3 regions of the Streptomyces sp. NPDC051183 genome follow, and region 1 is predicted to be linked to each of the others. Evidence: riboswitches for the same ligand, from Rfam matches in the RefSeq annotation. Region 1 holds a riboswitch; each other region holds the start of a gene.

Region 1 (9,701 bases):
CGGCGGGAGCGCCGCGGGGGTGGCGGCCTGCGCGGCGCGGGCGATCTTCGTCGCCGGGCGCGAGCGCAGGTAGTACGTGGTCTTCAGGCCCTGCTTCCAGGCGTACGCGTACATCGAGGACAGCTTCCCGATGGTCGGCGTCTCCAGGAACAGGTTCAGCGACTGCGACTGGTCGAGGAACGGCGTACGGGCCGCCGCCATGTCGATCAGGCCGCGCTGCGGGATCTCCCACGCCGTGCGGTACAGCTCGCGGACCTCGGCCGGGATCCAGCCGAAGCCCTGCACGGAGCCGCTGGACTCGCGCAGCGCCTCGCGGGTCTGCGCGTCCCAGACGCCGAGCTCCTTCAGCTCCTCCACCAGGTAGCCGTTGACCTGGAGGAACTCACCGCTGAGCGTCTCGCGCTTGAAGAGGTTGGAGACCTGCGGCTCGATGCACTCGTACACGCCGGCGATCGAGGCGATCGTCGCCGTCGGGGCGATGGCGAGAAGCAGCGAGTTGCGCATGCCGGTCTTCGCGACGCGGGCGCGCAGCGCGTCCCAGCGCTCGGGCCAGTTCAGCTCGATGCCCGCGTAGTGGTCCGGGTGCAGGACACCGCGGGCGGTGCGGGTCTGCTCCCAGGCCGGCAGCGGGCCGCTGCGCTCGGCGAGGTCGCAGGAGGCCTCGTACGCGGCGAGCATGATGCGCTCGGAGAGCTTCGTGGACAGCGCCTTCGCCTCGGGGGAGTCGAAGGGCAGCTTCAGCTTGAAGAAGACGTCCTGGAGGCCCATCGCGCCCAGGCCCACCGGGCGCCAGCGGGAGTTGGAGCGGCCGGCCTGCTCGGTCGGGTAGAAGTTGATGTCCACCACGCGGTCGAGGAAGGTCACCGCGGTGCGGACGGTCTCGTCCAGGCGCTCCCAGTCGATCTCGCCGTCCACCACGAAGGCACCCATGTTGACCGAGCCGAGGTTGCAGACGGCCGTCTCGCCGTCGTTGGTGACCTCGATGATCTCGGTGCACAGGTTGGAGGAGTGGACGACCGAGCCCGGCTCGGCGGTCTGGTTCGCCGTGCGGTTGGAGGCGTCCTTGAAGGTCATCCAGCCCTGGCCGGTCTGCGCGAGGGTGCGCATCATCCGGCCGTACAGGTCGCGCGCGGGCATGGTCTTGCGGGCCAGGCCGTCCGCCTCGGCCTTGCGGTAGGCGGCGTCGAACTCGTCGCCCCACAGGTCCACCAGCTCGGGGACATCGGCCGGGGAGAACAGCGACCAGTCGGCGTCGGCGTTCACGCGGCGCATGAACTCGTCCGGCACCCAGTGGGCGAGGTTCAGGTTGTGGGTGCGGCGCTGGTCCTCGCCGGTGTTGTCGCGGAGCTCCAGGAACTCCTCGATGTCCGCGTGCCAGGTCTCCAGGTACACGGCGGCGGCGCCCTTGCGGCGGCCGCCCTGGTTCACGGCGGCGACGGAGGCGTCGAGGGTCTTCAGGAACGGCACGATGCCGTTGGAGTGGCCGTTCGTACCGCGGATCAGCGAACCGCGGGCGCGGATGCGGGAGTACGAGAGACCGATGCCGCCGGCGTGCTTGGAGAGGCGCGCGACCTGGTGGTAGCGGTCGTAGATCGAGTCGAGCTCGTCCAGCGGGGAGTCCAGCAGGTAGCAGGAGGACATCTGCGGGTGCCGGGTGCCGGAGTTGAAGAGCGTGGGGGAGGACGGCAGGTAGTCGAGGCGGCTCATCAGCCGGTAGAGCGAGGCCACTTCCTCGACGGCGCGCAGGCTCTCGTCCTCGGCCAGGCCGCAGGCCACGCGCAGCATGAAGTACTGCGGGGTCTCGATGACCTGGCGGGTGATCGGGTGGCGCAGCAGGTAGCGGCTGTGCAGGGTGCGCAGGCCGAAGAAGCCGAAGCGGTCGTCGGCGCCCTCGGCGAGCGCGTGCTCGACCAGCGCGTCGAGGCGGTTCGCATGGGTGCGTACGAATTCGGCCGTGCGGTCGGCGATCAGGCCCTCGCGGTGGCCGACCTCGACGGAGGCGGAGAAGGGGGTGGCCCCCTGGCTCGCGGCCTCGTCGGCGACGGCGAACGTCAGCAGGCGCGCGGCCAGCCGGGAGTACGCCGGGTCCTCGGAGATCAGACCGGCGGCGGCCTCGGTGGCGAGCCCCCGCAGCTCGGCCTCGTCCGCGGTGGAGCTGCGCCCGCGCAGCGCGGCGGCGGCGACCCGGCCGGGGTCGGTGTCGGGGAGGTCGGCCGTCAGCTCGGTGAGAGTACGCAGCAACGCGGTCCCGGGACCCTCAGCTGCGGGCTGGTCGGACTCGGCGCGCGGCGCGGCAGGCGCGATGGTCACGGGGGGAGCTCTCCCTCGCTCGGCCCGGTCATCGGCGGGGCAGGGCGCGAGCGGGCGCATGCGGGCGTGGCAGGATCGCGTCCCCCGCATGGCGTCCACCGGCCCAACCGCGAGGCCCGGACGTGTCGGCACCCGGTTCGGTCGAGCCGGGCGCGCTGTCGGCAGGTCCTCGGACTTGGTGTCCGGTAGCCGGACACTTCATACCGTTGCGGGACAGTTCCGGATTCGCACCGGATTCCCCTGCGGCGACAGCAGCCATGAGCATACATGTGGGGGCGGCTGCATGCGGTAGCCCCCACATGTTGTGTCGGCTGCGACGTGCCGTCCGTGTGTCGTACCTCTCCGCTATCGTCGGAGACTGCACCGTCGAGGAAGGCGAGCGAGGCATGACCGTGATGACTGACCGGCCCCACATGCTGACCGAGGATTTCGAAGCCGTGGCGCGTATAGCGGCCCGCGAGCGAGTGGGGACGCGGCTGGAATTCATCGACGGGGTTATCAGGAGTAAGGCCATGCCGGACGGCGACCACCAGATGATCATCCAGTGGCTCACCCGGATCTGTATGCAGTACCGGCCGGAACTCTGGCTGCACCCGGGGCAGGGGATCAAGGCGCAGGAGTACCGCGCAGGCCGGGCGATTCCGGACGCGGCGCTGGCACCCTCCGGAGCGTTCGTCGGACAAGGCGACTGGGTCGAGCCAGGGCCGATCCTCATGGCCGTCGAGGTGACATCGTGGGACTCCGATACCCGTCGGCGGGACCACGTCGAGAAGCCTCGTGCCTACGCGGAGACCGGCATCCCCGTGTACCTGCTGATCGACCGGGCCAAGTGCGAGGTCTCCGTCTACAGCCAGCCCAACGGGCAGCGGTACGAGAGCACCCACGTCGTGGCATACGGCAAGGACGTCGAGCTCCCCGACCCCGTCGGCATCACCTTGCAGACCGAGGTCCTCAAGGACTGGGTGCGCTGATCAGGCCGAAGGGCCCCGCCGTCCCGATGCGGGACGGCGGGGCCTTCGTGCACCCAAGTGGGCTCAGCAGCAGCGGAACCCCTCGCGGGGGTCGGCCTCGCGGGCGTCCGTACGGGCGCGTTCGAAGGCCCGGCGGGTCATCGGCCGGGCCTGCGGGTCGTGGGAGCGGGCGTGGGCCGCGTAGCGGTCGTAGGCGGCCTCGCCCGAGAACTCCCGTACGTAGTACCGGACCCTCGCGAGCACGCTGCGCAGGCTCATGACGCCGCCGGCTCCTTGACCCGGCCGCCGCCCGAGTCGAGCCCGGCGGCGGCGAGCTCCGCCCGCTCCTCGGCGGTGGGGATCAGGCCGGCCGGGGCGACGATCTTCGACTCCGTCCACGGGACCTCGGAGAGCGCGACCGCGCCGGGGTTGCGGACGGCGGCCAGGCAGGTGCGGGCGGCGTCCAGCAGCACGATGACGATCAGGACCGCGAAGAGCACCGACAGGACCCCGTCCACGGTGGCGTTGGTGACCACGGTGTGCATCTCGTCCATGTTCTTGGCGGGCTTGAGGACCTTGCCCGCGTCGATGGCGTCCTGGTACTGGTCGCGCCGGGCGAAGAAGCCGACAGCCACGTCCGAGGAGAAGATCTTCTGCCAGCTCGCGGTGAGCGTGACGGCCACGTCCCAGGCCAGCGGCACACCCGTCACCCAGGCCCACTTGAGCCTGCCGGACTTGACCAGCAGCGTGGTGCAGACGGCCAGCGCGACCGCCGCGAGGAGCTGGTTCGCGATGCCGAACAGCGGGAAGAGCTGGTTGATGCCGCCCAGCGGGTCCTTGACGCCGACCCACAGGAAGTAGCCCCAGCCGCCGACGACGATCGCGCTCGCGAACCAGACGCCGGGCTTCCAGCTGACGTCCTTGAAGGACTTGTGGACGTTGCCGAGGGTGTCCTGGAGCATGAACCGGCCGACGCGGGTGCCGGCGTCCACGGTGGTCAGGATGAAGAGGGCCTCGAACATGATGGCGAAGTGGTACCAGAACGCCTTCAGCGAGGCGCCGCCGATCACGGACGAGAAGATCTCCGACATCCCGAGCGCGAAGGTCGGCGCGCCGCCCGTGCGGGAGAGCAGGCTCGTCTCCTCCACGTCCTTCGCGGCCTGGGCGAGGTCCCCGGGGGAGATGGCGAAGCCGAAGTTGCCCACGGCCTGCGAGGCCGACTCGACGGTGCTGCCGACGACGCCGCCGGGGGAGTTGATCGCGAAGAACAGGCCCGGCTCGATGATGCAGGCCGCGATGACCGCCATGACGGCGACGAAGGACTCGGTCAGCATGGCGCCGTAGCCGATGACCCGGACCTGGGTCTCCTTCTGGATCATCTTCGGGGTGGTGCCCGAGGAGACCAGGGAGTGGAATCCGGACAGCGCGCCGCAGGCGATGGTGATGAAGACGAACGGGAACATCGAGCCGGCGAAGACCGGGCCGTTGCCGCCGGAGGCGAAGTCGGTGACCGCGGGCATCTTCAGCGTCGGCATGGCGATGACCACGCCGAGCGCGAGCAGGGCGATGGTGCCGATCTTCATGAAGGTGGAGAGGTAGTCGCGCGGCGCCAGCAGCATCCACACCGGCAGCACCGAGGCCAGGAAGCCGTACCCGACCATCCAGAGGACCAGCGTCTCCTTCTCCAGCGTGAAGACGTCGGCGAAGGAGGACTCCGCGACCCAGCCGCCCGAGACGATGGCGAGCAGCAGCAGCGCGACGCCGATCGCCGAGACCTCGGTGATCCGGCCCGGCCGCAGGACGCGCAGGTAGAAGCCCATGAAGAGGGCGATCGGGATGGTCATGCCGATGGAGAAGACGCCCCAGGGGGAGTCGGCCAGTGCGTTGACGATGACCAGCGCCAGCACCGCCAGCAGGATGATCATGATGGCGAACACGGCGACCAGCGCGGCGGCGCCGCCGACCGGGCCGATCTCGTCACGGGCCATCTGCCCGAGCGAACGGCCGTTGCGCCGGGTCGAGAAGAACAGCGTGACCATGTCCTGGACCGCGCCTGCGAAGATCACGCCCGCGACGATCCAGATGGTGCCCGGCAGGTAGCCCATCTGGGAGGCCAGCACGGGGCCGACCAGCGGGCCCGCGCCCGCGACGGCGGCGAAGTGGTGGCCGAAGAGCACCCGCCGGTCGGTCGGGTGGAAGTCGACACCGTTGTCAAGGCGTTCGGCGGGGGTGGCCCTGGTCTTGTCCACCTTCAGGACGCGGTTCGCGATGAAGCGCGCGTAGAACCGGTAGCCGATGGCGTACGAGCCCAGCGCGGCGGCGAGCAGCCAGGCGGCCGAGATCTCCTCGCCGCGCGAGAGCGCCAGCACGCCCCACCCGATGGCCCCGATGAGTGCGACCAGCACCCACGCGGCCACCGACTTCGGGGACGGGCCCCCCGACGCAGAAGGCGAGTCCGGAGTGGTTCCCGGACTCGCCGTGTTCCGCTCTGTACCTGTTGATCCCGGTTCCGCCATGTCCTCGTCCCCTCGTCGATCACCTGCGTGAGCACAGGGAATCTAGGGGGAGGCATGCGCTGAACGTAAGACCCCGTCCGTATATCGGTACGAGATTCCGGTACGGGGACTTCCGCCCGGGCGGCGCCGGTGGATCAGACGGCGGGGCGCTGGAGCCGCGCGACGAACTTGTAGCGGTCGCCGCGGTAGACCGAGCGGACCCACTCCACGGGCTCTCCGTCGGCGTCCAGCGAGTGGCGGGAGAGCATCAGCATCGGCAGGCCCACGTCGGTGCCGAGCAGTCCGGCCTCGCGGGGGGTCGCCAGGGAGGTCTCGATGGTCTCCTCCGCCTCGGCGAGGCGGACGTCGTACACCTCGGCGAGTGCGGTGTAGAGGGAGGTGTACTTCACCAGCGAGCGGCGCAGCGCGGGAAAGCGCTTGGCCGAAAGGTGGGTGGTCTCGATGGCCATCGGCTCGCCGCTGGCCAGCCGCAGCCGCTCGATGCGCAGGACCCGTCCGCCGGTGGCGATCTTGAGGAGTCCGGCGAGGGTGTCGTCCGCCGTCACGTAGCCGATGTCCAGGAGCTGGGACGTGGGTTCCAGTCCTTGGGCCCTCATGTCCTCGGTGTACGAGGAGAGTTGGAGCGGCTGGGAGACCTTGGGCTTGGCCACGAAGGTGCCCTTGCCCTGGATGCGTTCCAGCCGGCCCTCGACGACGAGCTCCTGCAGGGCCTGCCGGACCGTTGTCCGGGATGTGTCGAATTCGGCCGCGAGCGTGCGCTCGGGCGGGACCGGGGTGCCGGGGGGCAGGGTTTCGGTCATGTCGAGCAAGTGCCGCTTGAGTCGGTAGTACTTGGGCACACGCGCCGTGCGAGTGGCTGCCCCGCCTTCCGGCTCCGTGGTCGCCCCTTCGGTGGCCATCGCCGCCCGCCTTCCCGACTCCAGTTTCGCTGCCGTCACCGGCTCCTCCGATATGTGCGGTCACATCGTGACACGGGTGGGAGGACAGGCCTTCTCCCTCCCCCAGGTGTCGGTCCGGTAACGGACCGATCACCCGCTCATTAGACCCTTGACACCCCTAAAGGTCTAGGCCAAGCTCCGGTTACTGGTCTAAACCAATATGGATCAGATCCCGGCCCCACGGGCAGTACTTGAGTACTTATGTCACCGCGGCGGGCGAGGGAAGTTGCAGGCAGCATCCCTGAGGAGGGTGGCGTGAAGCGCAAGCTCATTGCGGCGGTCGGTGTCGTGGGAATGATGGTCGGAGTCGCGGCGTGCGGCAACGGCGACGACAAGCCGAAGGCCGACGCGTCGGGTGGCGCGGCCAAGGAGATCACCGTCTGGGTGATGGACGGCTCCGCACCGAAGGCCTGGATCGAAGAGGTCAACAAGGAGTTCTCGGCCAAGCACCCCGGTGTCACGGTCAAGGTCGAGGAGCAGAAGTGGACCGGCATCCAGGAGAAGGTCACCACGGCCCTCTCCGAGAACACCCCGCCGGACGTCCTTGAGCTCGGCAACACCCAGACCGCCGGCTACGCGGTCACCGGCGGCCTCGCCGACCTGACCAAGGACAAGGCCAAGCTCGGTGCCGACGCCTGGCAGAAGAGCATGCTCGCCTCGGCCGAGATCGACGGCAAGCTGTACTCCGCCCCGTGGTACGCCGCCAACCGCGTCGTCATCTACGACAAGAAGGCCTACGAGAAGGCCGGCATCACCCCGCCGAAGACCCGCGACGAGTGGGTCGCCGGCCTGGAGAAGCTGAAGGCCTCCGACCCGGCCTCGCAGCCGATCTACCTCCCCGGCCAGAGCTGGTACGTCCTCGCCGGCTTCGTGTGGGACGAGGGCGGCGACCTCGCCGTCAAGGACGGCGCCAAGTGGAAGGGCCAGCTCGGCACCCCGCAGGCCGCCTCCGCCATGGAGTTCTACAAGAAGCTCCAGTCCTTCTCCTCCGCCCCGAAGGACAAGGACGAGGCCACCCCGCAGCAGTCCACCGACATCGTTCCCAAGGGTGGCGTCTCCTCCTGGATCGGTCTCGGCTGGGAGGCCGGCGGCGCCGCGAAGGCCCTGAAGGCCGCGGGCAAGGAGGCCGACTTCGGCTTCTTCCCGATCCCGGGCAAGACGGCAGACAAGCCGGGCACCGTGTTCCTCGGCGGCTCGAACCTCGCCGTGGCCGAGCGCTCCAAGAACAAGGAGCTCGCCAAGGAGTGGCTGGCCATCGCCGCAGGCAAGGACCAGATGACCAAGTACGCCGCCGCCACCGAGGGCGCGCTGCTCCCGAACCAGGCCGCTGCGAACTTCGCGGCCCCCGCGGGCTCCTTCGCCGAGGCGATGGGCAAGGCCGGCCTCAACGGCAAGATCACCCCGGTCACCCCGGGCTGGGCGAACGTCGAGACCGAGCCCAACCCGATCAAGGAGTTCATGACCAAGGTCCTGAAGGGTGAGGACGCCGCCAAGGCGGGCGCGGACGCGGACAAGGAAATCGCGAACCGCATCAACAAGTAGTCCCACCCGGCAGTACCCGCTCCACCCGCAGTACCCGCAGGACCCAGCAGTGTGAACGCACCGGGGGGTGCGGCGGGCGCCACGCGCCCGTCGTGCCCCCGGTCGCGCAATTGACTCCACAGTCAACCGCGAGGAAGCCAAGACATGACCGTGCACTCCCAGGGAGCGGCGACCAGCGCTCCACAGGACGCACCACCGAAGTCCGCCGGACAGCCGCCGAAGGCGCCCGCCACGGAAGCCGGCACCGGCCGCAAGTCTCCTCGCGGGGGCAGGAAGTCGCTCCCCTCGGGGTGGCTGCCCTACCTGCTGGTCGGGCCCGCAGTGCTGAGCCTGGCGACCCTCCTGCTGTATCCGCTGATCAAGAACGTGATCCTGTCCTTCCAGGACATCAACAAGATCGAGTTCATCCAGCGGAAGTACCCCTTCGCGGGGTTCGAGAACTACACCGAGCTGCTGGGCGATTCGAAGTTCTGGACCGTCGTCGTCCGGTCCTTCGCCTTCACCGCGGCCAACGTCGTACTGATCATGGTGCTCGGCAGCCTCATCGGCATCCTGCTGAACAAGCTCGGCAAGAAGATGCGCCTGGTCCTGTCGATGGCCCTGGTGATGGCCTGGGCCATGCCGATCGTCGCCTCCGTGCAGGTCTTCAAGTGGCTGTTCGACGAGCAGTTCGGCGTCATGAACTGGGTGATGCGCTCCGCCGGCTTCTCCGGCTACGAGCAGCACAACTGGATGGAGACCGGCCTCTCCACCCTGGTGATCGTCACGATCCTGGTGGTCTGGGGCTCCATCCCCTTCGTCGCCCTCAACATGTACGCCGGCCTGACCACCGTCGGCGCCGAGCTGTACGAGGCCGCCCGGATGGACGGGGCCAACGGCTGGCAGACCTTCTGGAAGATCGTCTTCCCGAACCTCAAGCCCTTCTTCCTCATCACCACCTTCCTTGAGGTGATCTGGGTCTTCAAGGCCTTCACCCAGGTCTACGCGATGAACAAGGGCGGCCCGGACCGAGCCTCCGAGATCCTCCCGGTCTTCGCCTACGTCGAGGGCCAGAGCCAGGCCCACTACGGCCTCGCCGCCGCGATCTCCGTCCTGACGATCCTGATCCTCGTGATCGTCATGTCCTTCTACTTCCGCCTGATCCTGAAGCAGGAGGAGGAGCAGTGAGCACGACCACCGCCCCGAAGCCCGCGCCGGCCGCCGAGCCCGCACAGCAGCTCCGCAAGCGCCGCCCGGTCCGCCCCGGAGCCGTCTTCAAGAACCTCGGCGCGCTCCTGCTGGCCCTCGTATTCGTCTTCCCGGTCTACTGGATGTTCGCGTCGGCCCTCAAGCCCGCCGACCAGATGCTCACCAAGGACCCGGTCTTCTTCTTCACCCCGACGCTGGACAACTTCACCAAGGCCACCGGGGTCCAGAACTTCTGGACGTACGTCACCAACAGCGTC
Region 2 (9,701 bases), on a different contig from region 1:
GGCCGACAGCCGCAGCGCGCCCGCGGCGATGTTCTCGGCCAGGTGCTCCGGATTCCCGGTGCCGGGGATCGCCAGCACGTGGGCGCCGCGGTTCAGCGTCCAGGCGAGGCGCAGCTGGGCCACCGAAACCCCGTGGGCCGCGGCGAGTTCACGTACCCGCTCGTCCTCGGCCGCGACGACACCCGCCTCCCGGCCGGCGCCCGCTATGGCGAAGAACGGCACGAAGGCGATGCCCTGCTCCCCGCACGCGTCCAGGAGGGCGTTCGCCTCGGCCGGGGCGCCGATCCCGTACGAGTTCTGCACGCACACCACCGGCGCGATGGCCCGGGCCTCGGCGAGGTGGTGGGCGCCGACGTTGGAGATCCCGAGGTGCCGGATGAGCCCGGCGGTCCGGAGCTCGGCGAGGACCCCGAAGTGCTCGCCGAGCGGCTCGGCGGCGGCCGAGGACGGCAGGCGCAGGTTGACCACGTCCAGGTGGTCGCGGCCCAGCTGGCGCAGGTTCTCCTCCACCTGCCCGCGCAGTTGCCCGGGCTCGGCCCACCACCAGGCTCCCGAAGGGTCCCGGCCGGGGCCGACCTTGGTGGTGATCACGATGTCGTCGCCGTACGGGGCGAGGGCGTGGTTGATCAGCTCGTTCGCGGAGCGGGTCGGGGAGAAGTAGAAGGCGGCGGTGTCGATGTGGTTGACCCCGAGCTCGACGGCGCGCCGGAGCACGCCGGTCACCCGTTCCCGGTCGCTGGGGGAGCCGTCCGCGAGGTGGGTGAGGCGCATCGCGCCGAATCCCATGCGGTTGACGGTCAGGTCGCCGAGCCGCCAGGTTCCCGCGTCGGCCGCGTTGATCTTGTCTGAAGTCATCCGGTGAGGGTAACCGGGCGGCCGCGCGGGCGGGCGCTGCCTGGCGCGCCGCCGGACCGGACACTTCCGCGGCCCGGCGGCGCTGTCGGTGGAGCTGGGTGAGTGGACCGGGGTCAGTGTCCCCGCAGGCCCTGGTCGACGGCCGTCATCAGCTCGCCGTCGGAGGTGTCGGCGTCCAGGGACCAGAACATGGCGCCGCCCAGGCCGTGCTCGCGGATGTACCGGGTCTTGGTGCGCAGCACCTGCGGGTCGTCGTACGTCCACAGCGTGCTGCCGTCGAAGAGCCAGGCGTGGCCGCCGCGCCGGTCGCGGTGGACCTTGTACGTCCCCGAACCGGCCAGCTCCTTCAGCGCCTTGTAGTCCTCGTACCCGGCGGACCAGGTGGCCGGCGCCGGACCGGTGGCCGGCTGTCCCATGCCGTCCCCGCCGCCGCTCACGCCGGTCCAGCCCTGCCCGTAGAACGGCATGCCCATCACCAGCTTGCGCGCGGGCGCGCCGCGCCGCTCCCAGGCCTCGACCGTTCCGTCCACGCTGAAGTCGCCGCGGGCGTACAGGGCGGACTGCTGAGCCGTGGTCTTCTCGCCCGAGACGTGGAAGTCGTAGCCCTGGAGGGTCACGAAGTCGAGGTCGCGCATGATCCGGCGGACGTCGAAGCCCGCGTCGATCTTGGCGGGCGCGGTCGGAACGAAGGCCGTCAGCTCGTACTTCGTCCGCTTGCCCTGGCTGCGGGCGTACCTGTCCAGCTGGGTGCGGAACTCCTTGACCAGCTCGGTGAAGTTGCGCTTGTCCTCCGGGCGGTAGGTGGTGTCGGCGTCACCGGCCGATCCGGGCCACTCCCAGTCGAGGTCGATCCCGTCGAAGACGTCGGCGGCCGCGCCCGCGCCGCCGCGGGTGCCGTCCTGCGGCAGGTTCCCCTTGATGTAGAGGTCGATGCAGGACTCCACGAGGGCCTTGCGGGAGGCCGGGGTCAGCGCGGCGTCCGAGAAGTGCGTGGACCAGCTCCAACCGCCCAGCGAGAGCAGGACCTTGAGGCCGGGGTGCTTGGCCTTGAGCTCGCGCAGCTGGTTGAAGTTGCCGGCGAGGGGCTGTTCCCAGTCGTCGGCGACGCCGTCCACGGAGTTCTCCGCGTCGAGCGGGCGGACGTAGTCGGCCCAGGCGTCGGCCTCGCCGGGCACGTTGCCGGTGAAGCACTTTCCGTCCGCGCCGATGTTGCCGAAGGCGTAGTTGATGTGGGTGAGCTTGCCGGCGCTGCCGTTGGCCTCCAGGTCCTGGACCTGGAAGTCCCGTCCGTAGACGCCCCATTGGGTGAAGTAGCCGACCCTTTTGTACGGGGAGCCGCCGCGGGCGCCGTCGCCGTCGCCGTGGGCGGAGGAGGCGGGCGCGAAGGCGGTGAGCAGGGAGAGGGAGCAGGCGGCGACGGCCAGCCTGCCGAGCATGCTGCGGCGCATGGGCTTCCTTTACGGGCGCGGGGGAGTGGTGCTCCGGGGCCGTGCTGTGCGTGCGCTGTGCATGCGGAAACTATTGGTCTGGACCAGAGTCGGTCAAGAGGGCGGATCCGGCTGCCTCAGGACAGGCTCCAGTGGCCGACGTCGTCGGCGAGGCCGCCGTTCAGGGCGAACTGCACCGCGGCGAGCGGGGCGCCCTCGGGCAGCCGGAAGGTGACGAAGCCGTGCGCCGTGCCGCCGGGGCCGAGGGTGACGGTGTCGGGGAAGGCTGGACCCGCCTCCGTCGAGATGCCGGTGCCGGTGTACCGGTGCCCGTACGTGTCCAGCAGGTGCGCGGCCGCGGCCGGGGAGTCCTCGTACACGGCGGTCCCGGTGTTCTCCAGGCGGAACTCCACGGAGACCAGGCGACCGGTGCCGCCGGGCACGGGCCGGGTCGGGTCCGTCGCGTCGGCCGGGCTCGTCGGGGTCGCCGGGTCCGCCACCCGGCTGAGCGTGACGTCGAGCCGCTCGCCCGGCCCGTCGCCGGAGAGCGGGACGGTCTCGCCGGAGGCGCCGGCCGCGCCCAGCAGGGCGGGCACGAGCAGGATCGCCACCGCCAGCCGCGCCGCCCGCACCCGGGCCCGGACCCGGGCCCGGGGCAGCGCCCCGGCGGCGCGCTCCCCGCGGCGCATGGCGGAACCTGCCGTCCGACGGATCACCCCGCCCACGATCCTCCGCGTCCCCCGGTCCCGCCACCGGCCGGAGCGGCGCGCGCCCTCGTAGCCTGAGCTCCATGCTCTCCCTCGAATCCGGCGACCCGCTCGCCGTCTCCGTCTCGGCAGCGATCCGCGCCGGCGACCTGTCGGAGCTGCGCCGGCTCCTGGACGCGAACCCCGGGCTCGCGACCTGCCGCATCGTCCGGCGGGGCGCGGCCGCCGGGGAGCGCAGCCTGCTGCACATCGCCACCGACTGGCCGGGGCACTACCCGCAGACCGCGGAGGTGATCCACGCCCTGGTGGCCGCCGGGGCGGATCCCGGAGCCCGGTTCGTCGGGTCGCACGCGGAGACCCCGCTGCACTGGGCCGCCAGCAATGACGACGTGGCCGCCGTCGACGCGCTCATCGCGGTGGGTGCGGACATCGAGGCCCCGGGCGCCCTTCTCGGCGGCGGCACCCCGCTGGCCGACGCGACCGGCTTCGGCCAGTGGCGCGCCGCGCGCCGCCTCCTCGACCACGGCGCCCGCGCCGACCTCCAGGACGCCGCGGCCCTCGGACTCCTGGACCGGGTGGAGGAGTTCATCGCCGCCGGCGCGTCCCGGGAGGACATCACCAGCGCCTTCTGGGGGGCCTGTCACGGGGGCCGACTGTCCACTGCCCAATACTTGTTGTCTCAAGGGGCGGACATCGACTGGATCGGCTACGGCGACCTGACGCCCCTGGACATCGCTCTGACCAGCGACGATGGCCCCCTCATCGCGTGGCTCCGGTCCGCCGGCGCCCGCACGAGCCGCGAAATTCCCGTGAGTTGATCCCCGAATTCAGTGGATCTTCGGCGCCCGCCGTGTCATGGTTGGTCTCGCCGAAGGGGTGTAGCTCAGCTGGTCAGAGCGCCGGTCTCCAAAACCGAAGGCCGCAGGTTCGAATCCTGCCGCCCCTGCAATGCCGTACAGCGGCCCCGTTGTGACGGAACGCCCGGGCGCGAGACCCCTCGCACCTGGGCGTTCGTCGTTTCCCCGCGTCACCGCCGAGGTGCCCGCCGCCGGGCGTCTGGCAGACTGGGGCGCGTTACCCAGGCGGTGCAGGACAGGAAACCGGTGCGAATCCGGTGCGGTCCCGCCACTGTGACCGGAGCCCGCCCGCGGGAGCCGGGAGTCAGACACTGACGCACCGCCTCTTCACTTCGACCAGGGGACGCGGATCCCCCGGAGAGGCTTCGCCATGTCGCGTTCTCGCGCACTCCTGCGGGCATTTGTGCCGGTTTCACTCCTGATACCCCTGGCCGCCTGCGGTGGTTCCCCGGATGGGGGAGACCCGTCGGCAGGGGCCGCCGCCGCGCCGGGGTTCCCGTACACCGTCACGAACTGCGGGGTCAGCAGCACCTATCAGACCCCGCCCCGGCGAGCCGTCGCCATGAACCAGCACGCGGCCGAGATCCTGCTCGCCCTCGGGCTGGAGGAGCGGATCGCGGGGACCGCCTACCTGGACGACGCCGTACTGCCCGCCTACCGGCCCGCCTACGACAAGATCAAGGTGCTGGCCAAGGAGTACCCCTCCAAGGAGGTCCTCCTCGGAGCCGACCCCGACTTCGTCTACGGCGGCTACTCCAGCGCCTTCGACAAGGCGCAGGGCCGCGACCGCGAAGGACTCGCCAAATCCGGCATCAACTCCCGGCTCAGCGTGGAGTACTGCACCGAAGGGCCGGTCGGTCTCGACCAGCTCAAGACCGAGATCACCGAAGTGGCGCGGACCTTCGGCGTGCCCGAGCGCGGCGCGAAGCTCATCGAGGACGAGCAGCGCCGCATCGACGCCGTCACCGCACGGGTGAAGGACCGGGCCAAGCCGTCCGTCTTCGTCTACGACTCCGGCGAGGCCTCCGCCTTCACCTCGGGAGGCAATGGCATCGGCAACCAGATCGTCTCGCTGGCGGGCGGGACGAACACCTTCGCCGACCTCAAGGACACCTTCGGCGACGTGTCGTGGGAGAAGGTCATCGAGCGGAAGCCCGAGGTCGTCCTCATCTACGACTACGGCGGCACCACCGTCGAAGCCAAGAAGCAGCGCCTGTTGAACGATCCCGCGCTGGCGCAGGTTCCCGCGATCAAGAACCAGCGCTTCGTCGTGCTCCCGCTCTCCTCGGCCGTGCTCGGCGTACGCGTCGCCGACGCCGTCGAGTCCCTGGGCCGCCAGCTGCACCCCGACGCCCCGTGAGGCGGTGCCGTACCCCGGTCGTCCTCCTCGTGCTCGGTTGCGCCCTGGCCGCGTCCGCGGTCGCGGGCCTGGCCCTCGGGCCGGTCCGGATCGCGCCCGGCCGGGTGCTCGACATCCTGCTCGCCGGACCCGGCCCGAGCGGCGGAGCCTTCGGTTCCATCGTGTGGGACGTGCGCATGCCGCGGGTGCTGCTCGGGGTCTTCGTCGGCGCGGGGCTGGCTGTCGCGGGCACCGTGCTCCAGGCCCTGGTGCGCAATCCGCTGGCCGACCCCTTCCTGCTCGGGGCCTCCTCCGGGGCCTCGGCGGGAGCGGTCGCGGTCATCGTCCTCGGCGCGGGCGCGGGGATCGCGGGCGGGGTCGGCGTGCCGCTGGCCGCCTTCATCGGGTCCATGGGCGCGCTCGTCTCCGTCTACGCGATGGCCCGGCGCGGCGGCACCATGACCACCGGCCGGCTGATCCTCGCGGGCGTCGCCGTCCAGTACGTGCTGTCCGCCCTCACCAGCCTGGTGCTGGTGCTCGCCGCGCACCCCAACCAGGTCGCGAGCGTGCTGTTCTGGACCCTCGGAGGCCTGGGCGGGGCCCGCTGGGACGAACTGGCCCTGCCCGCCGTCGCACTGCTCGTCGGCACCGGACTGCTCCTCGCCCTGGCCCGGCCGCTCGACCTGCTGCTCGCGGGCGAGGAGGGCGCGCGCACGCTGGGCCTGGACACCGGGCGGTTCCGCGCGGCCGTCTTCGTCCTGACCTCCCTCGTCATCGGCGTACTGGTGGCGTACAGCGGGGCGATCGGCTTCGTGGGGCTGATGGTTCCGCACGCCGCCCGGATGGTCGTCGGCGCCGGACACCGCGCGCTGCTGCCGGTGGCCGCGCTGGGCGGGGCGGTGTTCCTGACCCTGGCCGACCTGCTGGCCCGTACCGCCGCGGCGCCCGAGGAGATCCCGGTCGGCGTGGTCACGGCGCTGGTCGGCGGCCCGTTCTTCCTGTGGATGCTGCGCAGGTCCACCCGTACCGAGGGGGTGGCCGGATGACGGCGGATCCGGGATCCCGGCCGGCGGAACTCGAGGTCGAGGCCGTGCGTTACGAGACCGACGGGCAGACGCTGCTGCACGGAGTCGACCTCGTCGCCCGCCCCGGCGAAACGGTCGGCGTGGTCGGCCCCAACGGCAGCGGCAAGACCACACTGCTGCGCTGCGTCTACGGCGCGCTGCGGCCCACGGCCGGGCGCGTACTGCTGGACGGCGCGGACGCGGCCTCACTGGGCGCCAAGGACCGCGCCCGCCGGGTGGCGGTCGTGCCGCAGGACGCGGGCGGCACCTTCGGGCTGACCGTGCGCGAGGTCGTGGCGATGGGGCGCAGCCCGCACAAGCGGTTCTGGGAGCATGACGGTCCTGACGACGCGCGCCGCGTCGCCGGGGCCCTGGAGACCGTCGGCGCGGCCGCCTTCACCGGGCGCCGCTTCGACGAGCTCTCCGGCGGGGAGCGCCAGCGGGCCCTGGTGGCCCGCGCCCTGGTCCAGGACCCGGGTCTGCTCGCCCTCGACGAGCCGACCAACCACCTGGACATCCGCTACCAGCTGGAGATCCTGGCCCTGGTCCGCTCCCTGCCCGCGACGGGCCTGCTCGTCCTGCACGACCTCAACCTCGCCGCCGCGTTCTGCGACCGGCTGTACGTGCTCTCCGCCGGGCGGGTGGCCGCCTGCGGGACGCCGCAGGAGGTCCTGACGGAGGAGTTGCTGGGCGAGGTGTACGGAGTCCGGACGCGCATCGGGATCCACCCGGACACCGGCGTGCCGAACATCGTCTACCTTCCTCTGGACGGGGCGCGAGCGGCGAACTGAGCGGGTCCGGGACCGGCCGGGCACCCGCGGCGGGCGGTGCGGTCCCGGCGCGCCGAAGCGGAGCGCGGTGTGCGCGGCGGCCTGGTCCGACCGGGACTGCGCCACCCGTGCCCGGCTGGGCGCGGACCCGGACCCGGACCCCGAGGTGCGGGCGGCGGTCACCCTGGCCGGGAACCCGTACCTGGACCCCGACCGGGTCGACCTGCCGGCCGCCGATCCGGAGGACGACGTGCGCCTCGCGGTGTCCCTCCACCCCGGGCTGACGGACGAGCGGCGCGCGGACGTGGAGGCCGGTGGTGGCCCTGCATCAGGACCCGGAGGCGATGCGCCGCCTCGCGGGTTCGGCGCCCGACCTGGTGGAACGGTTCGGCCGTGACCGGGGCGCGGAGGTCCGGCGGCGCGCCGCGACCGACCCGCGGCTGTCCGCGCAGGCGGTGGTACGGCTCCGGGATCGTCGGCGTCATGCTCCGGCTGATCGGCGGTTGAGGGTTCCGAAGCGGGCGTTGGCCTTCATCAGGGCCGGGATCAGCAGGTAGGCGACGACCGGGATGACGATCGCGGTGAGGATCAGCGTGCGCAGTACGAGCGGCAGGTCCCCCATGGCCGGGCCGAGCAGCGCGAGGGCGAGCGTGATGGTCGGGTAGACGGCCAGCCAGGTGATGAAGGCGCGGCGGTGCACGGACGGCCCGGTCGGAGCGGCGGCGGGCGACGGCGCGGATGAAGTCGCGTTCGCGGACATGGTGTTCCCCCTGAGAGTGGTGTGACGCGGCGGGAGCAATCTCCAACCAGATGGTTGGAGTGTTGCACCCGCATGATCCAAAGTCCAACCAACTGGTTGGTTATTCCCGCCGGGGCACTACAGTGCATCCATGGCCTGGGACACAGCACGCACCAAACAACTCCTGCTCGACGCGGCGGTGGAGGAATTCGCCGAGTTCGGGCCGGAGGGGGCCCGGGTGGCCCGCGTCGCCACCCGGGCGGGCGTGAACAAGGAGCGGATCTACCAGTACTTCGGCAGCAAGGACAAGCTGTTCATGGCCGTACTGGAGGCGGAGCTGGAGAAGATGGCGGCCGCCGTCCCGATCGACACCGGGCGCCCGGTCGACCTCGCCGACTACGCGGGGCGGGTCTTCGACTACCACCGCGCCCACCCGCACTTCATGCGGCTGAAGGCCTGGGAGGGCCTGCAGTGCGGCGACCGGATCGCCGCCCAGTGCGAGCGCACCGACCACTACGCCGAGAAGCTCGCGGCCATCGCCGACGCGCAGCGCGCGGGAGCCGTCACGGGCGAGCTGACCGCCGGAGCGCTGCTGCACGCGGTGATCTCGCTGATCGCCGTCTGGTTCACGATGCCGCAGCTGGCCCGGATCCTGCTGCCGGGGACGGTAGAGGCCGGACCGGACGCCGAACGGGCGGCCCTGGTCGCCCTGGTCCGCAAGCTCACCGCCTGAGGCCCCGCGCCGCGGCACCGGCCGGATGACGGCGGTTCCCCCACGCGGGGGAGGCCGCGCTCCCGCCCCGGTTCCACACGGTCGTCCGGAGCCCGCCGCGCAGGCTGACGCGTCCCGTCCGGCGGCGCGTGACGATGAGCGGCATGAGCATCCACACCGCCGAACCGACCGCCATCTGCCCGGCTCCGCCGCCCCGTTGGGCCGTCCTGGCCGCACATCTGACGACCTGGGTGGTGCTGCCGAGCGGGCTGTGGCGCATCGCCCTGGTGCTCGGATTCCCGGCCGGGTACACCGACGCCGGCTTCGAGAGCTTCCAGACGCCCGGCGCGAAGGCGTGGATGCTGACGCTCTCCGTGCTCTGCGAACTGGCGGCCTTCCTCACCATCGGCCTGGTGCGACCCTGGGGCGAGTTCGTGCCCCGCTGGATACCGCTGATCGGAGGGAGGAAGGTCCGCCCCCTGACCGCCGTGGTCCCCGCCGCCCTCGGTGCGGCGGCCTTGACCGCGCTCTGGGCGCTCGTCCCCTGGTGGTGGACCTTCGCGCACCACGACATGACGCCCACCGGCAACCTCGTCGTCGGCATCCTCTACCAGCCGCTGTTCCTCTGGGGCCCGCTCCTCGCCGCCGTCACCGTCTCCTACCACCGCCGGCACCGCGGCACCGCCGCTCGGAGCCGCCAGACACCCCCTAGACGTGCAGGGTGCCCCGTAGGACCGTCACGGCGTTGCCCGTGAGGTGGACGCGGTCGCCCCGCACGGCAGTGTGGACCAGACCGGAGCGGGCGGACACCTGGAGGCCGGTGAGCCGGGGGCGGCCCAGGCGGGCCGACCAGTACGGGGCGAGTGCGGTGTGGGCGCTGCCCGTGACCGGGTCCTCGGGGATGCCCCTGGCCGGTGCGAAGAAGCGGGAGACGAAGTCGTGCCCCAGGCCCTCGCGCGCCGCCGGGGCCGTGACGATCACGCCGCGCAGGTCCTCGCGGAGCGTCAGGGCGGCCAGCGCTTCCGGATCGGGGGTCAGGTCGCGGACGGCGGCCTCGTCGGGCAGGACCGCCAGGAGGTCTCCGAGCGGGCCGGTACCGAAGGCGGCCGTCGGCTTGGCCCCGAGGGCCTCGGGCAGCCCCTCCGGAACGGGGACTTCGGCTCCGGGTGCGGCCGGAAAGTCCAGGGTGGTGGCGCCGTCCCCGTCGGTGTGCGTGACGAGTACTCCGTGC
Region 3 (9,701 bases), on a different contig from region 1:
TGAAGGTGCTGCTGTTCTCGTCGACGGCGAGGGTGCGGCCGAGGGGCGGGACGGCCCGCTGGGGGCAGTCGAGGCGTTCGCAGAGCCGGCAGCCCATGCCGATGGGTGTGGCCGCGGCGGTGTTGTCCAGGTCGAGGCCGTCGGCGTACACGAGCCGGGAGGCGTGGCGGATCTCGCAGCCCAGGCCGATCGCGAAGGTCTTGCCGGGCTCGCCCCAGCCGCCGCGGTGGCGGGTGACGGCGCGGGCGGTCCACAAGTACCGCTGCCCGTCGGGCATCGCGGCGACCTGGACGTGGATGCGGCCGGGCGCGGCGAAGGCCTCGTACACGTTCCACAGCGGGCAGGTGCCGCCCGCGCGGGAGAAGTGGAATCCGGTGGCGGACTGCCGCTTCGACATGTTCCCGGCCCGGTCCACACGGACGAATGAGAAGGGCACCCCGCGCAGCCTGGGACGTTGGAGCGTACTGAGGCGGTGGCAGACCGTCTCGTAGCCGAGGCCGAAGTGGTCCGTGAGCCGCTCGATGTCGTAGCGGAACTGCTCCGACGCGGTGTGGAAGGCCGTGTACGGGAGGATCAGCGCGGCCGCGAAGTAGTTGGCGATGCCGATGCGGGCCAGAGCGCGGGCGGGGGAGTCGGGCGGGAAGTCCTCGGCGGCGAGCCGGTCGAGCTCCTCCCCGTACTCGGTCAGGGCGAGCTGGGTGGCCATGCGGAAGGCCTGCTGTCCCGGGCGGAGGCGGTTCGACAGGTGGAGGGTCCGGGTGCCGGCGTCGTAGCGGTGCAGCCGGTCGGACTCGGTGGTGATGCGGATGCCGTGCCGGTCGGTGAGGCGGCGGGTCAGGGCGCGGATGACGTCCCCGGGGCGGATGCCGATCTCCCGGGCCAGCGCCTCCGCGGCGAGGTCGGTGTCGTGGAGGTAGTTCTGGCGGCGGTAGAAGAACTCGCGGATCTCCTCGTGCGGTGAGCGCGGAGCATCGGCCACCGCGTCCCGCCCGTCGGCGGCGTCGGTGAGCCGCTCGGCCAGCAGTTGGCTCCGCCGGCCGAGGTCCAGCAGTACGGATGCGACCGCCGGCATCCGGGTGGCCAACTCCGCCAGGTCGGAGGGGGAGACGCGGTTCTCGGCCACCTGCTGGGCGAGCGCCTCGCGCAGGTCCGCGACCATGCGGCTGGTGTCGCGCTCCGCGAAGAAGCCGGGGTCCACCCCGAAGGCCTCGGTGAGCCGCAGCAGCACCGGCACGGTGAGCGGGCGCGAGTCGTGCTCCATCTGGTTCAGGTAGCTGGGGGAGATGCCCAGCACCCTCGCCAGATCGGCCTGGGTCATGCGGCGTTCCTCACGCAGTCTGCGCAGCCGCGCCCCCGCATACGTCTTGCTCACCGGACTCCTCCACCGTTGGACGGGCCCGGCCAGCATAGGGGCCCCGCACCGCCGCGAGACCTTCGCAAGCTTGGCAAATCCGGTCTCGAAGATTCGCAAAGCTTGGCACATACACCTCCTTGATGGCACCAGGTGCCAGTGTCAGAGTCAGTCCTGCGGCCAGCCGGAACCGGCAGCATTGCTCAGCTCCGGCCTACGGGCAGGTTCGGCGGGCCGCACCTTTTGCTCAGGCTGCGCAGGTTACTCAGGTTATGAAGGCACGGAGTGCCAATGCCCCGAACGGCTGATGGACGGCATTGGCAGGACCAGCAACAAGCGACGATCCACGGATGGAAACGGTGACGGTCATGGCACAGGCGAACACGACGGCAGCGGCCGAGAAGCTGGCACAGCGGTGGGCGGACGACCCGCGGTGGTCGGGCATCGAGCGCACCTACACGGCCGAGGACGTGGTCCGGCTGTCCGGCAGCATCCGCGAGGAGCACACCCTGGCCCGGCGCGGCGCCGAGCGGCTGTGGCGCCAGCTCCACGAACAGGACTACATCCACGCGCTCGGCGCGCTGACCGGCGGTCAGGCCGTCCAGCAGGTGCGCGCCGGCCTCCAGGCGATCTACCTCTCGGGCTGGCAGGTCGCCGCCGACGCCAACCAGGCCGGGCACACCTACCCCGACCAGTCCCTGTACCCGGTCAACTCGGTCCCGCAGGTGGTCCGCCGGATCAACAACGCGCTGCTGCGCGCCGACCAGATCGCCACCGCCGAGGGCGGCAGCGACACGACCGACTGGCTGGCGCCGATCGTCGCGGACGCGGAGGCCGGCTTCGGCGGCCCGCTGAACGCCTTCGAGCTGACCAAGGCGATGATCGCCGCCGGCGCCGCCGGCATCCACTACGAGGACCAGCTCGCCTCCGAGAAGAAGTGCGGCCACCTCGGCGGCAAGGTCCTCGTCCCCACCTCCCAGCACATCCGCACCCTGAACGCGGCCCGCCTCGCCGCCGACATCGCCGACACCCCGACCGTGATCATCGCCCGTACCGACGCCCTCGCCGCCAACCTCCTGACCAGCGATGTCGACGAGCGCGACGCCCGGTTCGTGACGGGCGAGCGCACCGCGGAGGGCTTCTACCGCGTGCAGAACGGCATGGCCCCGGTCATCGCCCGCGGCCTCGCCTACGCCCCGTACGCCGACCTCATCTGGGTCGAGACGGGCACCCCGGACCTGGAGCAGGCCCGCGAGTTCGCCGAGGCGATCCACGCGCAGTACCCGGACCAGATGCTGGCCTACAACTGCTCGCCTTCCTTCAACTGGAAGGCCGCCCTGGACGACGACCAGATCGCCAAGTTCCAGCGCGAACTCGGCGCGATGGGCTACCGCTTCCAGTTCATCACGCTCGCCGGGTTCCACTCCCTCAACCACGGCATGTTCGACCTGGCCCGCGGCTACGCCGAGCACGGCATGACGGCCTACGTCGACCTCCAGGAGCGGGAGTTCGCCGCGCAGGCGCAGGGCTTCACCGCCGTCAAGCACCAGCGCGAGGTCGGCACCGGCTACTTCGACCTCGTCTCCACCGCCGTCAACCCCGCCTCCTCCACCACCGCGCTCTCCGGCTCCACCGAGGAAGAGCAGTTCCACTAGAACACCCGCCCAGGTCCAGCCGTTTGCCGTCCGACGGCGCCCGGGGCCCTTCCCGCCCCGGGCGCCCGCCGCCCCACGCCGAGGAGAAGAACCGCATGTCATTCACGCCCCTGACCGGCAGTGTCCGGGTCCTCGGCGCGCCGGGTGAGCGCCACGAGGAGATCCTGACCCCCGAGGCCCTGGAGTTCCTCGGCCGGCTGGACGGCGCGTTCGCCGGCCGCCGCCTGGAGATCCTCAAGGAGCGCCGCCGCCGCTCCGCCCACCTGGCCTCCGGATCGCCCCTCGACTTCTCCCGCGCCACCGCGGCCGTCCGTACCGACACCGGCTGGCGGGTCGCTGCGCCCGCACCCGGGCTCACCGACCGCAGGGTCGAGATCACCGGCCCGCCGGAGCGCCGCATGGCGGTCAACGCCCTCAACTCCGGCGCCCGGGTGTGGATGGCGGACTTCGAGGACGCGACGGCCCCCACCTGGGGCAACGTCATCGGCGGCCAGCTGAACCTGCTCGATGCCATCGAGCGCCGCATCGACTTCACCACCCCCGAGGGCAAGGAGTACCGCCTCGGGCAAGAGCTCGCCACGATCATGGTGCGCCCGCGGGGATGGCACCTCCTCGAAGAGCACCTGGAGATCGACGGCCGCCCCGTCCCGGCATCGCTGGTCGACTTCGGGCTGTACTCCTTCCACTGCGCCCAGCGCCAGATCGACGCCGGCCACGGCCCGTACTTCTACCTCCCCAAGCTGGAGAACCGGTACGAGGCCCGCCTGTGGAACGACATCTTCCTGTACGCCCAGGACCTCCTCGGGATTCCCCGCGGCACGGTCCGCGCGACCGTCCTCATCGAGACGATCACGGCGGCCTTCGAGATGGAGGAGATCCTCCACGAGCTGCGCGACCACAGCGCGGGCCTGAACGCCGGCCGCTGGGACTACCTCTTCAGCCTGATCAAGAACTTCGGCCACCGCACCGACTTCCAGCTCCCGGACCGGGCCGCGGTCACCATGACCGCCCCCTTCATGCGGGCCTACACGGAGCTCCTCGTACGGACCTGCCACCGGCGCGGGGCCCACGCCATCGGCGGGATGGCCGCCCACGTCCCGAGCCGGGACGCGGAGGCCAACACCGCGGCCCTGGCGAAGGTACGGCTCGACAAGGAGCGGGAGGCCGAGGACGGCTTCGACGGCTCCTGGGTCGCACACCCCGGGCTCGTCCCCGTCTGCCGGGAGGTCTTCGGCAACGTCCTGGGGGACCGGCCCCACCAGCTGGAGCGGACCCGCGAGGACGTCGAGGTGGCCGCCGCCGACCTGCTGTCCGTCCGCCGGATCGCCGCCCCGCCGAGCTCCGAGGGCATCCGCTCCAACGTGGCCGTTGCCCTGCGCTACTTCGACGCATGGCTGCGCGGCAGCGGCGCCGTCGCGCTGAACGGCCTCATGGAGGACGCCGCGACCGCGGAGATCGCCCGCGTCCAGATCTGGCAGTGGCTCCGCCACGACCGGGTGGACCGGGGCACGGTCATCGACCTCCTCGACGCCGAATGCGCCGCCCTGGAAGCCGAGGACCCCGAGGCACTCGTCCTCGAAGCGCGCGAGGTCTTCGTGGACACGGCACTGTCGGGCCGACTCCCCGCCTTCTTCACGCCCGAGGCCTACACCCGCCACCTCGTCCGCAGCGCCGCCCTCACCGCGCAGGTGAACGCGTGAACGCCGCGGTACGGCCGAGCCCGATCCGGCGCGTCGGCATCGTCGGCGGGGGCCGGATGGGCGCCGGCATCGCCGAGGTGTGCGCCCGGGCCGGTCTGGACACCGTCGTCGCCGAGTCGGACGCCGCGGCCGCTCTCGCCGCCCGGGAGCGGATCGCCGTCTCCCTGGAGCGCGCCGTCCAGCGGGGCAAGCTGGACCGCCTCTCCGCGGAGGACGCGCTGGCCCGACTGCTGTTCACGGGGGACCTGGAGGATCTCGCCGACCGCCAGCTGGTCGTCGAGGCGGTCACCGAGAACCCCGACGTCAAGACCGAGATCTTCACCGCCCTCGACAAGATCGTCGCGGACCCCGGTGCGGTCCTCGCCACGAACACCTCCGCGATCCCCATCATGCGCCTGGGCATGGCGACCGGACGCGCCGACAGGGTGGTGGGCCTGCACTTCTTCAACCCCGTGCCCGTACTGCCGCTCGTCGAGGTCGTGTCCTCCCTCCACACCTCGGCGGACACCCTCGCCGCCGTGGAGGCCTTCGCAGGGGAAACCCTGGGCAAGACCACGGTCCGCTCCCGGGACCGGGCCGGATTCGTCGTCAACGCCCTGCTGATCCCCTACCTGCTGTCGGCCGTCCGGATGGCCGAATCCGGCTTCGCCAGTGCCGAAGACGTCGACGCCGGCATGGAACTGGGCTGTGCCCACCCGATGGGTCCGCTCAAGCTCGCCGACCTCATCGGCCTGGACACGGTCGCGGCCATCGCGGAATCCCTCTACGAGGAGTTCAAGGAACCGCTCTACGCCCCGCCCCCGCTGCTCCAGCGGATGGTGCAGGCCGGGCTCCTCGGCCGCAAGAGCGGCCGCGGGTTCCACACGTACGGCCGGGGCTGAGGGGCCCCGGCAGGTCTCCGGGCCGAGGGTGCCCGGAGGTGCGCGGGAACGGTGGGGTACGGCGAGTGGTGTCGCCGTACCCCACCGCACGTGCGTGCGCGCCGCGTTGACGCCCCTCCCGCCGGGAACCGGGAACCGGGACACGGGGCCGGGGACGGGGACCGCGGGACATCCCTTAAGGTGGCCGATGCAGCTGGTTCGCCCCGTCCGCCAGGCGGGATGCGTCGTAAGAGGGAACCCGGTGGGAATCCGGGACTGCCCCGCAGCGGTGAGCGGGAACGACCGCCGTCATACGCACTGGGACCGGACAACGGTCCTGGGAAGCGACGGCCAGTAGGTGCCCGCCGGGAGACCGGCAGGCGTGCCCGCGAGTCCGAAGACCTGCCCGTTGCCCGCACGCGGACGTATTCCGCGGGCGGATATCCCGGTGACCTCGTGGGCGGGTCGGCGTACACAGCGAGCGGCACGTGCGGTGTTTCCTCCCGCGGCGTGGTCCGCACGTTCTGTCGTCCCTTCGCGTCCGCGTCCCGTCGTCCGGGATGTTCTGGACACATCTCGCGAAGGAGAGTTCCGTGACAGCGAAGCCCGCAGCCGCGGCAGCACGAGCCACCGTGTACGGCTACCCCCGCCAGGGTCAGAACCGCGAACTGAAGAAAGCGATCGAGGGCTACTGGAAGGGCCGGGTCACCGCAGACGCCCTCCGGGAGACCGCGGCCGGACTGCGCCGTTCCCACTGGCAGCAGCTGGCCGACGCCGGCATCAGCGAGGTCCCGACCGGCGACTTCTCGTACTACGACCACGTACTGGACACCAGTGTCATGGTCGGCGCAGTCCCCGGGCGGCACCGCACGGCCGTGGCCGCCGACGCGCTCGACGGCTACTTCGCGATGGCGCGCGGCACCCAGGACGTGGCCCCGCTGGAGATGACCAAGTGGTTCGACACCAACTACCACTACCTGGTCCCCGAGCTCGGCCCCGACACCGTCTTCACCGCCGACCCGGCCAAGCAGGTCGCCGAGCTGGAGGAGGCCCTCGCGCTCGGCCACACCGCCCGCCCGGTGCTCGTCGGCCCGATCACGTACCTGCTGCTGGCCAAGCCGGCCCCCGGCGTGGCAGCGGACTTCGAGCCGCTGGCGCTGCTGGACCGGCTGCTCCCCGTCTACGCCGAGGTCCTCGCAGCCCTGCGGGCCGCCGGGGCGCAGTGGGTCCAGCTCGACGAGCCCGCCCTGGTGCAGGACCGCACCCCGGCCGAGCTGAAGGCCGCCGCCCGCGCCTACCGCGACCTCGGCGCCCTGACCGACCGCCCCGAGCTGCTCGTCGCCTCGTACTTCGGCCGGCTCGGCCAGGCCCTCCAGGTGCTCGCCGCCTCCCCCGTCGAGGGCCTGGCGCTCGACTTCACCGAGGCGGGCAGCGCCAACCTGGAGGACCTCGCGGCGGTCGGCGGGCTGCCGGGCAAGCGGCTGGTGGCCGGTGTCGTCAACGGCCGCAACATCTGGATCAACGACTTCGAGAAGTCGCTGGCCACCCTCGGCACGCTCCTGGGCCTCGCCGACCGGGTGGACGTCGCCGCCTCCTGCTCCCTGCTGCACGTCCCGCTCGACGCCTCCGCCGAGCGCGACATCGATCCGCAGGTCCGCCGCTGGCTCGCCTTCGCCCGGCAGAAGACCCGGGAGGTCTCCGTCCTGGCCCGAGGGCTCACCGGAGGCACGGACTCCATCGCACCCGAACTCGCCGCGAACCGGGCCGACCTGGCCTCCCGCGCCGCATCGGCCATCACCCACGACCGGGCCGTCCGGGCCCGCACCGCGGCCGTCACCGACGCCGACGGCCGCCGCTCCCAGCCGTACGCCGACCGGGCAGCCGCCCAGCGGGCGCACCTGGGCCTGCCGCTGCTGCCGACCACGACCATCGGGTCCTTCCCGCAGACCGACGAACTGCGCGCGGCCCGCGCCGACCTGCGCGCCGGGCGCATCGGCACGGCGGGCTACGAGGCACGCATCAAGCGCGAGATCGAGGAAGTGGTCTCCTTCCAGGAGAAGACCGGCATCGACGTCCTCGTCCACGGGGAGCCCGAACGCAACGACATGGTGCAGTACTTCGCCGAGCGGCTCACGGGCTACCTGGCCACCCAGCACGGCTGGGTCCAGTCCTATGGCACCCGCTACGTCCGCCCGCCGGTCCTGGCAGGGGACATCTCCCGCCCCGAGCCGATGACCGTCCGCTGGACCTCCTACGCCCAGTCCCTGACGGCCAAGCCGGTCAAGGGCATGCTGACCGGCCCCGTCACCATGCTGGCCTGGTCCTTCGTACGAGACGACCAGCCGCTCGGCGAGACCGCCCGCCAGGTGGCGCTCGCCCTGCGCGACGAGGTGGGAGACCTGGAGGCGGCCGGCACTCCGGTGATCCAGGTCGACGAACCGGCCCTGCGCGAGACGCTGCCGCTGCGCGCCGCCGACCACGAGCAGTACCTGGCGTGGGCCACCGAGTCCTTCAGGCTCACCACCAGCGGGGTCCGGCCGGACACCCAGATCCACACGCACATGTGCTACGCCGAGTTCGGCGACATCGTCCAGGCCATCGACGACCTCGACGCCGACGTCATCAGCCTGGAAGCCGCCCGCTCGCACATGCAGGTCGCCCGCGAACTCGCCGCCCACGGCTACCCGCGCGAGGCGGGCCCCGGCGTCTGGGACATCCACTCCCCGCGCGTCCCCAGCGCCGAGGAGGCGGCCGGTCTGCTGCGCACCGGCCTGGAAGCCATCCCGGCCGAGCGGCTGTGGGTCAACCCCGACTGCGGACTGAAGACCCGTGGTTGGGCCGAGACCCGTGCCTCCCTGGAGAACCTCGTCGCCGCCGCCCGCGAGGTCCGCTCCGCTCTCGCGGCCGACAACGCCTGACCCCCGAAACGGGTCCGGGGCCGGACACCCATGGGTGTCCGGCCCCGGACCGGCTGCGCTGTCGCGCGGGGTCAGCCGACGGCCGACACCGCGCGCGGCGCGGGGGCCTGCGCCCCGGCAGCATCGGTGCGGTGGGCCAGCAGTCGCTGCGCGAGGAGGCCGAAGACGACCCCGAACACGACCCACAGCACGATCTGGACGGAGATCGACGCGACCCGGAACTCCCACAGCAGGGCCGCGGGGAAATCGGGCTTCACGGCGTCGCTGTTGTCCGGAAGGACGAGGAAGGCCAGCGCGGTGGCGGCGACGAAGCCCGCCCCGGCGGCCAACGTCGCGTTCCAGTTGCCCAGTCGCGGGGCGAGCCGCCGGCCCAGGATGATCGCGCCGACGCCGAGCAGGACGCTGAGCAGGATCATCAGGAAGAACAGCGTGGTGCGCTGCCCGATGGTGTCCGGGTTGCCGACCGCCGGCGGGGTGGCCGGGTACTTCAGGAACGGCACCAGATAGGCGGTGGCGAAGGCGGCCGCCGCGGTGAGCGCGGCCGTGGCCCGGGGGCTGAAGCGCCCGACGCGGCCCAGCGCGAAGGAGAACGCGAGGGAGGCGATGCCGCCCAGCGCGACCCCGTAGACGAGGACGCCGGTGGCGAGGCCGACCGTGGACTGCACGGGCCGGCTGACGAGTTCTTCCTCCTCCTCGGCGGCGGGGGCGGCCTCGCCGCCGCCGTGACCGGCGTGGCCGGCCGCGGGAGCGGCTTCCTTGGCGGCCGCGGCCTCTTCGACGGCGATGGACCCCCGTACCGGGGGCTCACCGACCACGTAGGCGACGGCGAAGGCGAACAGACCGGCGATCAGGCCCGCGAGCATGCCGCGGACCAGGAGACCTCTGACAGTGGAGGCGTACATGGTGCGTGTGCCTCTCAGTGGCAGGGGAAGCCGAGCAGATGACGTCCGTCGTGCACCCATTCGTGCACGCCCTCGCCGGAGAACACGGCGGTGGCGCCCTGCTCCGCACCGACGAAGTACAGGGCCACGAGCATCAGCAGGCCGACGAAGACCGCCCAGGGCAGGACCGCCCGGACGGGCAGCGGAGCCGACGGGGAGACGGCGGGTGCGGGTATGGCAGCGGAAGCGACGGCCTCGGCCATGGTGGAACCTCCTCGGGGAACAACGCGTCCCATAGGGTGGTACAGGACGACGGTCCTCGGGTCTGACTCGCCG

Evidence for each region. A riboswitch is a leader RNA that binds a small molecule or an ion and turns the genes downstream of it on or off. The one in region 1 is predicted to bind cobalamin.
Region 2: linked by a shared signal. The riboswitch ahead of AB0M99_RS14040 (ABC transporter substrate-binding protein) and the one ahead of AB0M99_RS10215 (ribonucleoside-diphosphate reductase subunit alpha) in region 1 are both predicted to bind cobalamin.
Region 3: linked by a shared signal. The riboswitch ahead of metE (5-methyltetrahydropteroyltriglutamate--homocysteine S-methyltransferase) and the one ahead of AB0M99_RS10215 (ribonucleoside-diphosphate reductase subunit alpha) in region 1 are both predicted to bind cobalamin.

What each region holds. Positions count from the first base shown of each region.
Region 1 covers NZ_JBFBBA010000009.1:31,942-41,642, reverse strand. Annotated here, with positions in the region: gene AB0M99_RS10215 (ribonucleoside-diphosphate reductase subunit alpha) at 1-2,310, opposite strand, end outside; cobalamin riboswitch at 2,453-2,585, opposite strand; gene AB0M99_RS10210 (Uma2 family endonuclease) at 2,697-3,281, shown strand; gene AB0M99_RS10205 (YbdD/YjiX family protein) at 3,345-3,539, opposite strand; gene AB0M99_RS10200 (carbon starvation CstA family protein) at 3,536-5,776, opposite strand; gene AB0M99_RS10195 (GntR family transcriptional regulator) at 5,911-6,675, opposite strand; gene AB0M99_RS10190 (extracellular solute-binding protein) at 6,970-8,256, shown strand; gene AB0M99_RS10185 (sugar ABC transporter permease) at 8,401-9,423, shown strand; gene AB0M99_RS10180 (carbohydrate ABC transporter permease) at 9,531-9,701, shown strand, end outside.
Region 2 covers NZ_JBFBBA010000013.1:58,988-68,688, reverse strand. Annotated here, with positions in the region: gene AB0M99_RS14065 (aldo/keto reductase) at 1-855, opposite strand, end outside; gene AB0M99_RS14060 (glycoside hydrolase family 18 protein) at 969-2,303, opposite strand; gene AB0M99_RS14055 (hypothetical protein) at 2,420-2,998, opposite strand; gene AB0M99_RS14050 (ankyrin repeat domain-containing protein) at 3,073-3,807, shown strand; tRNA gene AB0M99_RS14045 (tRNA-Trp) at 3,862-3,935, shown strand; cobalamin riboswitch at 4,044-4,181, shown strand; gene AB0M99_RS14040 (ABC transporter substrate-binding protein) at 4,217-5,206, shown strand; gene AB0M99_RS14035 (iron ABC transporter permease) at 5,203-6,231, shown strand; gene AB0M99_RS14030 (ABC transporter ATP-binding protein) at 6,228-7,040, shown strand; gene AB0M99_RS14025 (hypothetical protein) at 7,108-7,416, shown strand; gene AB0M99_RS14020 (hypothetical protein) at 7,501-7,779, opposite strand; gene AB0M99_RS14015 (TetR family transcriptional regulator) at 7,910-8,491, shown strand; gene AB0M99_RS14010 (hypothetical protein) at 8,626-9,225, shown strand; gene AB0M99_RS14005 (PhzF family phenazine biosynthesis protein) at 9,179-9,701, opposite strand, start outside.
Region 3 covers NZ_JBFBBA010000017.1:118,813-128,513, forward strand. Annotated here, with positions in the region: gene AB0M99_RS17445 (short-chain fatty acyl-CoA regulator family protein) at 1-1,372, opposite strand, end outside; gene aceA (isocitrate lyase) at 1,720-3,006, shown strand; gene aceB (malate synthase A) at 3,102-4,706, shown strand; gene AB0M99_RS17460 (3-hydroxybutyryl-CoA dehydrogenase) at 4,703-5,587, shown strand; cobalamin riboswitch at 5,765-5,991, shown strand; gene metE (5-methyltetrahydropteroyltriglutamate--homocysteine S-methyltransferase) at 6,160-8,484, shown strand; gene AB0M99_RS17470 (CbtA family protein) at 8,556-9,386, opposite strand; gene AB0M99_RS17475 (CbtB-domain containing protein) at 9,401-9,628, opposite strand.